Linked DNA regions of Pyxidicoccus trucidator. The protein of the gene in region 2 interacts with the protein of the main gene of each other region in a pairwise test. Links are inferred from orthologs where the notes say so. Each region holds a gene or a part of one and is shown on either strand. Other genes may lie near its edges.

Region 1 (4,214 bases), on a different replicon or contig from region 2:
TCGGACAGCCGCGCGGACGCCACCACCTCCGCCACCCGGCGCCGCAGCGGCACCAGGTACAGCCCCGTGGCCACGGACGCCACCGCCGTCACCGCCTTCACGCCTCCCGCCAGCCAGTAGGCCGAGTTCCACACGTTCCACACCTCGACCAGGTGCGTCAGCCCGCACGCGCCGATGAAGAGGCCGAAGGAGAGAATCATCCCCCCGAAGGGCAGCCGGATGCGCCGCACCAGCACGTACAGCGACAGGGAGATGAAGAGGTAGGCGGCGCCGATGAGCGTGTCGGACAGCACGTGCAGCACCACCAGGTCCGGCTGCCACTGGTAGCAGTGGCCGTGCGGCATGTACCAGGCGCCATAGAGGAAATCCCTCAGGCCCTCGGCCAGCGCTCCCTCCGTCCCGGGTGGGGCCTCAACGGACAGCACTCCATGGCCCGCGTGGCCGTGGTGGTCAGTCATGACGCTCCCTGAGCTTTCGCATGGGGCGGAAAGGCCCCCCTGGCCCCTCCTCTCCCGACGCGAAATGGCATTTCACGCAAGTCGGGCAAGCCGCGCCACCCCCCTCGCCTGGGGAAGCAGGTCAGCGCGGTGGGTGCAGGACAGTCGCCCGGGCGGCGAAATGGCGTAGAGGCGCGAGCCGCCGTCAGCAGCGGAGCGCGACGGGAGGCGGGGCGTGCAGTCGCAGCCGCACGCCCGAGCGCGGGTGGGGGAGTGCGAGCGACTCGGCATGCAGCAGGTAGCCGCCGTCGCCGGGGAGCCCGGGGTTGTCAGCCCGCGGCAGGCCTCCCGCGGCGAAGAGCGGGTCCCCCACGAGCGGGTGGCCGATGAAGGCCAGGTGGATGCGAATCTGCTCGGGACGCCCCGTGTGGATGTCCACCTCGAAGAGCGTGTGTTCGGCGCGCCGCTCCAGCACCCGAGCCGTGCTGTGGGACGCTCGTCCCCGCTCGCTCGCGCCGTGCACCTCGCCCAGCCGGGGATGGGGCACCAGCCCGATGGGCGCGCGAATGTCGTAGTCCCCATGGGCGGCGAGCCCGAGGGAGAGCGCGCGGTAACGCTTGTGCACGAGGCCCTCACGCCAGCTGCTCGCCACGTGGGAGGCGGCGGCGGGCGTGCGCGTGAAGAGCACCAGGCCCGACGTGGCGCGCCCCAGGCGGTGCATGGGGACGGCCTCGGGCCAGCGCGCCTGCACCAGGGAGAGCAGCGTGTTCTGGAGGTAGCCCCCCGCGGGCAGCGTCGGCAGCCCGGGCGGCTTCACCACGGCGAGCAGCTCCGCGTCCTCATGCACGAGCTCGAAGGTCCGTGGCGTGTCGGGCTCCTCCCACGGCGGACGGTGCCAGCACAGCCACTGCCCCGCCCTCAGGGGCTCCAGCCCGCCCACGATGACGCCATCCAGCTGCACCTCGCCCCGCTCGAAGCGCGCCCGCCACTCGGACTCCGAGGAGTGACGGTACCGGTCCGCCAGGTGGGCGAGCGCGTTGAGGCCCCGGCGGTGCCCGAGCTGCTCGCGGTACACGTAGCCGTCATTGAGCAGCACCGGGGCCTCTTCCGCCTACTTCTTCGAGCTGCGCAGGTACCGGTAGAACTCGGAGTCGCTCCCGAGGAACAGGGAGGTGGAGCGGTCCACCACCTGGGGATAGGCCTCGAGGGTGCGCATGAACTGGTAGAACTCCGGGTCCCTGCCGAAGGCGTCCGCGTATATCTTCGTCGCCTCGGCGTCGGCCTTGCCGGTGATGTCCTGGGACTTGCGGTAGGCCTCCGAGCGAATCTCCTTGAGGTCTCTTTCCCGCTGGCCGCGGACCTCCGCCGCGCGGCCCATGCCCTCCGAGCGGGAGCGCTCGGCGATGCGCCGCCGCTCGGAAATCATCCGCTCGAACACCTTCACCTGCACCTCGTCGACGTAGTTGATGCGGCGAATCTGCACGTCCACCAGCTCCACGCCGAACTCCTTGACGATGTCGGCGGCCCGGTCGCGAATCTGCCGGGTGAGCTTGTCCCGGCCCTGGGCGACCTGCTCCAGCGACTCGCCGCGCTCCTTCTCGGTGATGTACTCGTCGTCCTCGAACGGGCGGTTGGTGGAGCGCACCGCCTCAATCAGGGCGAACGAGGCAATGGTGTTGCGCGTCTCGCCGTCGATGATGTCATCGAGCCGGGACTTGGCGTTGCGCTCGTCGCGCAGGCGCTGGAAGAAGCGCAGCGGGTCGACGATGCGCCAGCGACCGAAGGTGTCCACCCAGATGTACTTCTTGTCCTTGGTGGGAATCTGGTTCGGGTCTCCCCGCCAGTCCAGCCAGCGCTTGTCGAAGCGGTTCACCGTGTCGACGAAGGGCAGCTTGAGGTGGAGTCCGGGCGCGACAATCGACTGCCCCTTGGGCTCGCCGAACCGGGTGATGACGGCCTGCTCGTTCTCGCTCAGCGTGTACGTGCTGGAAAACCCCAGCACGATGGCGAGCACGGCAACCACGGCGATTACGACAGTGACGCGGCTCATCGCTGGGCCTCCGGCTTGTGGGTGGCGCTCGCGGGCACGGGGTCGTCCCCGTCCATCCGCAACAGCGGGGTGAGTCCCTTGAGCGACTCGTCCACGACGACCTTGTGTCCAGCCCCCTGGAGGACCTGGCTGACGGTCTCCAGGTACATCCGGCGGCGGGTGACGTCCGGAGCCTTGCGGTACTCCTCATGGACGCGGGCGAAGCGGTCGGCCTCACCCCGGGCGCGATTCACACGTTCGATGGCATAGCCCTCGGCGGCGCGCAGCGCCTCCTCTGCCTCGCCGCGGGCGCGAGGAATGGCCCGGTTCCGCTCGGCGTAGGCCTCGTTGATGGCCCGCTCCTTCTCCTGGATGGCCTGGTTCACCTCGTTGAAGGAGGGTTTGACAGGGTCTGGCGGATTGACGTCCTGGAGGACCACCTGCTGGATGTCCACGCCCGTCTCGTAGCGGTCCGCCAGGTCCTGGAGCAGCAGCTTGGACTGGGTGGCCACCGCCTGACGGCCGGTGGTGAGCACCTCGTTGACCGAGTGGTCGCCCACCACCGCCCGCATCGAGGCCTCGGAGATGTCCCGCAGCATCGCCTCCACGTTCTTCACCTTGAAGAGGTACTTGTACGGGTCCTTGATTTTGTACTGGACGATCCACTCCACCACCGCGACGTTGAGGTCGCCGGTGAGCATCAGCGACTCGCGCTGCAGGTCAGGGGAGCTCGCCGCATAGGAGGAAGAGGCGCTCCGCGCGCTGGATGCCTCCGTGCGGAAGCCGAACTCCGCCTTGAGCTGCCGCTGCACGGGCACCTTGACCATGCGGTCGACCCAGAACGGCAGCCGGAAGTGGGGGCCCGGCTCCACGGTGCCGACGAAGCGGCCGAGCCGGAGGATGACGCCGACCTCATCGGGCTCCACCTGCGCATAGCTGGTCAATACGCCTGTCAGCCCCACCAGGCCGAGCAGGACGAAGAGGAGCTGGCGCCCGACAAGGGGCCCCAGCTGTCGTCGAAGCTCACGAAAGATGTCCGACGGTTCCCGCCCTCCGGGGGCGGGGCTGACGATGCGCGGGGGCCATGACATGCATCAGTCTTTGGCCGTCAAAGCACTTTCATGCAAGGGGAACAGCGCGAATCCAGCCAATGACCTGGCGCTCCCTGCCTCCCTCGCTGCCTCCCGGGGTTCCTTCTGGGTCGCCCCGGGCGGCGAAATGGGGTAGAGGCGCGAGCCGCCATGCTCGTGTCGCTCATCATCCCCGTCTACAACGAGATTCCCACCCTCGCGGAGCTGCTGCGCCGCTGCATCGCCGTCGACTTCCCCAAGGAGCTCGTCCTGATTGACGACTGCTCCCGGGACGGCAGCCGGGAGTTGCTGCGCCAGCTCCAGGAGCAGGGAGTGGAGGTGCTGGGGGGCACGCCGCGCAACCGCAACGAGGTGCGGGTGCTGTTCCAGGAGCAGAACCAGGGCAAGGGCTCGGCGCTGCGCCGGGGCTTCGCCGAGGCCACCGGGGACATCATCATCGTCCAGGACGCGGACCTGGAGTACGACCCGCGCGACATCCCCAAGGTCATCCAGCCCATCCTCGACGGGGACGCGGACGTCGTCTTCGGCAGCCGCTTCACGGGGACGCCGCGCCGGGTGCTGTACTTCTGGCACACGGTGATGAACAAGACGCTCACCACGCTCTCCAACATGACGAGCGGGCTGAACCTCACGGACATGGAGACCTGCTACAAGGCC
Region 2 (4,156 bases):
GCCGGAAGGCGAGCAGCAGATCCTCCGGACGGTCGGCGACAATCGGACGGGCACGAGGCATGGGGAGGCGGCTCCTGCGGCGCGGTTCGCGCACCCTACCGCCCGCTCCGCCCTTCGTCCCATGGGTAGAACAATGCGTCCCATCCCTCGCGGCTGGTGGTGACGGTTCGGGGGCGCATATTGAGTGCGGAGGACGGAAGGCCCTGAGGGCCGCCGCCCCCGGAAGAAAAGGAGCACTCCATGATGACCGTTCGACCCTCTGAAGCCCGCGGACATGCCAACCACGGCTGGCTGGACTCCCACCACACCTTCTCGTTCGGGAGCTACTACGCCCCCGACAACATGGGCTTCCGCGCCCTGCGCGTCATCAACGAGGACCGTGTCACGGCCGGCGAGGGCTTCGACACGCACCCCCACCGCGACATGGAAATCATCACCTACCCCCTCAGCGGGGCCATTGCCCACCGTGACAGCACGGGCGGCGACGGGCTGCTGCGCGCGGGTGAGGTGCAGCGGATGACGGCCGGCACCGGTGTCATGCACAGCGAGATGAACGGCTCGGACCAGGACCTGCACTTCCTGCAGATCTGGATCATCCCCGAGCGGCGCGGCCTGAAGCCCGGCTACGAGCAGAAGGCGTTTCCGGAGTCCGAGCGGCAGGGACGCTGGCGCGTGGTGGCCAGCCCCGACGCGCGCGAGGGCAGCCTCACCGTGCACCAGGACGTGTCGCTGCACAGCACGCTCCTGGGCGTGGGCGAGCAGGCCGAGTACACGCTGGCCCCCGGCCGCCACGCCTGGCTGCAGCTGGCCCGCGGCAAGGGCACGCTCAACGGCCTGGAGCTGAAGGCCGGTGACGGCGTGGCCGTGTCCGAGGAGTCTCGGCTGGTCCTCACCGCCACCGAGCCCGTCGAGGCGCTGCTCTTCGACCTGGCCTGAGCGGCCGGGCATGAGGCCCGCAAAGCAGAAGGCCCTTCCCGGTGTGCTGGGAAGGGCCTTCGTCATTTCCACGGTGACGGTGGGACTACGCCTTCTTCGGCTCCATCGTCGGAATCGCATCGAGCGCGTCGAGGATCTTCCGCTTGTCCTTCTTCTCCGTCGCCTTCGGCGGAGCGTTGACGCGCGGAGGCGGACGCTCACGGGTGAGCTGGCCGCCCTGGAGGAGGATGTTCACGTCCTCGGCGTCCAGCGTCTCGTACTCCACCAGCGCCTCGGCGACGCGCTTGAGGGCCTCGAGGTTCTCGGTCAGCAGGCGCTTGCCGTTGTCGTAGCAGCCCACGACGATGGAGCGGACCTCCATGTCGATCTGCCGCGCGGTGTCCTCGGAGTAGTCCTTGGACGAGTTGAAGTCGCGGCCCATGAACACCTCACCGTCGCTCTTGCCGAACGCCAGCGGGCCCATCTTCTCGCTCATGCCCCAGCGGCACACCATGGCGCGCGCCGTCTCGGTGGCGCGCTCGATGTCGTTCGCCGCGCCGCTGCTCATCTCGTTGAACATGAGCTCTTCGGCGATGCGGCCGCCCATGGCCATGGAGATCTGGTCGAGCATCTGCTTCTTGTAGCCGTTGATCTTGTCCTCGGTGGGCAGGCTCCAGGTGACGCCCAGGGCCTGGCCGCGCGGGATGATGGTGACCTTGTGGAGCGGGTCACAACCCGGGAGGAGCTTGGCCAGCAGCGCGTGGCCCGCCTCGTGGACGGCGGTGTTCCGCTTCTCCTTCTCGGTCATGATCATGGACCGGCGCTCCGGGCCCATGAACACCTTGTCCTTGGCGGCCTCGAAGTCGCTCAGGTCCACGCGCTCCTTGTTCTGCCGCGCGGCCATGAGCGCCGACTCGTTCACCAGGTTCTCCAGGTCCGCGCCCGTCATGCCCGGCGTACCGCGGGCGATGACCTCGAGCTCCACTTCCGGAGCCAGCGGCACGCGCCGGGTGTGCACCTTGAGGACGCCCAGGCGGCCCTTCAGGTCGGGGCGCGGCACCACGATGCGCCGGTCGAAGCGGCCGGGACGCTGCAGGGCAGGGTCCAGCACGTCCGGACGGTTGGTGGCGGCAATCAGGATGACGCCGTCGTTGGACTCGAAGCCGTCCATCTCCACGAGCAGCTGGTTGAGCGTCTGCTCGCGCTCGTCGTGACCGCCGCCCAGGCCGGCGCCACGGTGGCGGCCGACGGCGTCGATCTCGTCGATGAAGATGATGCAGGGGGCGTTCTTCTTGCCCTGCTCGAACAAGTCCCGGACACGGCTGGCGCCGACGCCCACGAACATCTCCACGAAGTCCGAGCCGGAGATGGAGAAGAACGGAACACCGGCCTCACCGGCCACCGCTCGGGCGAGCAGCGTCTTGCCCGTTCCCGGGGGGCCCATCATCAGCACGCCCTTGGGGATGCGACCGCCCAGCTTGGTGAACTTCTTCGGGTCCTTGAGGAAGGCGACAATCTCCTCCAGCTCCTCCTTGCACTCGTCCACGCCGGCCACGTCCGCGAAGGTGACCTTGTTGTGGCTCTCGCTGAGGAGCTTCGCCTTCGACTTGCCGAAGGTCATGGCCTTGCCGCTACCACCCTGCAGCTGGCGCATGAAGAAGATGAAGAAGAGGAACAGGAAGACCACCGGCATCCACTGGCCGAGGATGGTGAGCCAGAGGCTGTTCTGCTCCTCCCGCTCGTACTTCACGTCCACGCCGTTGGCGCGGAGCTGGTTGAGCATGGCCGCGTCCGGCGCGGGGCCCGTCGTACGGAACTTCTCACTCGTATCGACGAACTTGCCGGAGTAGGTGTTGCCCTTGACGGCGACTTCCTTGACCTTCTTCTCCTCCACCTTCGACAGCAGCTGCGTGAAGGATGGCTCCTGGACCTGGTCATTGCCCTGGGAGAAGAAGTTGTAGAAGGCGACGAAGAGGACGATCAGGATGACCCAGAGCCCGATGGTCTTGTAGGTCGAACGCACGTGTCAGCTGCCCTTTCGGTACTCGGCGGGATGAGGGCCGCGCTGGGAAGAACCCCAGCTATTTCCATCATTTGGCCGACACCAGGCGAGCAACCCAACGTCGGACCGTATCAGCAACAGCAAAAAGCCCTCAACTATTTAGGGGGCCGCGGCCATCCCCTCACTCTGCACTGTTCCACTCTATAACGAAGGGGGCCGCTGAATGCTCGCACCCGGAGGTGCCGCCCACAGGGAGTGTCCGGAAGGAACTCCTGTTGACGCGGGTGCCCACAACCCGGGGAGCCACAGCACCTGCCCCCCGGCGTCCACCACCACCGGCCACGTACCGCGCGTTTCCTCCGGCACCCGAAGGTCCACCAACAGGTCCTGGAGCTTTCGTTGTCCCGCCGCCATCCGGAGGCGGTCGCCCGGTTGGCGTGTCCGCACGGTGAGCGGCCACAGCGTCCCCTCGGCGAGCACAAGCCCGTGCATGCCCGTCGGCGGCGGTCCGCGCGCCACGGAGAAGCGCCAGCCCGTTCCGTCCAGCGCTCCCCGCGCGCCCTCACCCTCCAGGTGCAGCTCCGCCGGGGCCACGGGCGGGCGGGGACGGAAGGTGCGGACCCGCCCGCCGACGGCGCGCAGCTCGTAGCCCTGCCCCAGCGGGGTGTTGCGCCCCCGCTCCACCGCGCTCAGCACGCGCAGCAGCGTGGCGTCATCCACTGGCAGGCCGTCCCTCTCGAGCAGGCGGACGAGCACCCGCCGCCGCAGCGGCGGCTCCAGCGCGCGCACCCCCACGGCATCCAGGCTTTCGTCGTGCAGCAGCAGCCGCCGCCACGCCTCCTCCGCCAGGCGCGTCAGCAGCGCGTCGTCCTCCGCCGCATGCCGGGCGAAGGCCGCCAGCCGCGCCTCCACGCGGTAGCCCGCGGCGCGCGACAGGGCCGGCAGCACGTCCTCCCGGATGCGCGTCCGGAAGAAGAGCGGGTCCGAGTTCATCGGGTCTGTCCAGAAGCCGACACCCTCCGCCTCCAGGAAGGCGACCACCTCGTCGCGCGTACGGTCCAGGAGCGGACGGACGAGCCCCGGACGCGAGGCGTGGATTCCACCCGCGCCCCGCAGCGCCGTGCCGCGCGCGAGCCGCATCAGCAGCGTCTCCGCCTGGTCGCTCGCCGTGTGAGCGGTGGCCACCACGTCCAGCCCACGCTCGCGCCGCACCGTCTCCAGCATCGCGTAGCGGGCCTC

What was found. Proteins that work in one complex are often made in the same cells at the same time.
Region 1: the proteins of ftsH (region 2) and hflC interact in binary tests that used the Escherichia coli proteins (3 or more experiments, as listed by UniProt). The link is inferred for Pyxidicoccus trucidator from one-to-one orthologs.

The regions. Positions count from the first base shown.
Region 1 is NZ_JAAIXZ010000012.1:283,578-287,791, forward strand. Bases 519-3,517 are described here. They hold hflC (protease modulator HflC), read right to left. Parts: upstream 2,488-3,517; coding sequence 1,549-2,487; downstream 519-1,548. Other genes in these bases: G4D85_RS30855 (RluA family pseudouridine synthase), read right to left, coding at 643-1,533; hflK (FtsH protease activity modulator HflK), read right to left, coding at 2,484-3,517. Also shown: G4D85_RS30850 (ATP-binding response regulator), read right to left, coding at 1-458; more of hflK, read right to left, coding at 3,518-3,557; G4D85_RS30870 (glycosyltransferase family 2 protein), read left to right, coding at 3,708-4,214.
Region 2 is NZ_JAAIXZ010000017.1:98,692-102,847, forward strand. What follows is about bases 481-3,421. They hold ftsH (ATP-dependent zinc metalloprotease FtsH), read right to left. Parts: upstream 2,939-3,421; coding sequence 1,022-2,938; downstream 481-1,021. Other genes in these bases: G4D85_RS36520 (pirin family protein), read left to right, coding at 481-936; tilS (tRNA lysidine(34) synthetase TilS), read right to left, coding at 3,119-3,421. Also shown: folP (dihydropteroate synthase), read right to left, coding at 1-61; more of G4D85_RS36520, read left to right, coding at 241-480; more of tilS, read right to left, coding at 3,422-4,156. UniProt on the Escherichia coli protein: Acts as a processive, ATP-dependent zinc metallopeptidase for both cytoplasmic and membrane proteins. Plays a role in the quality control of integral membrane proteins.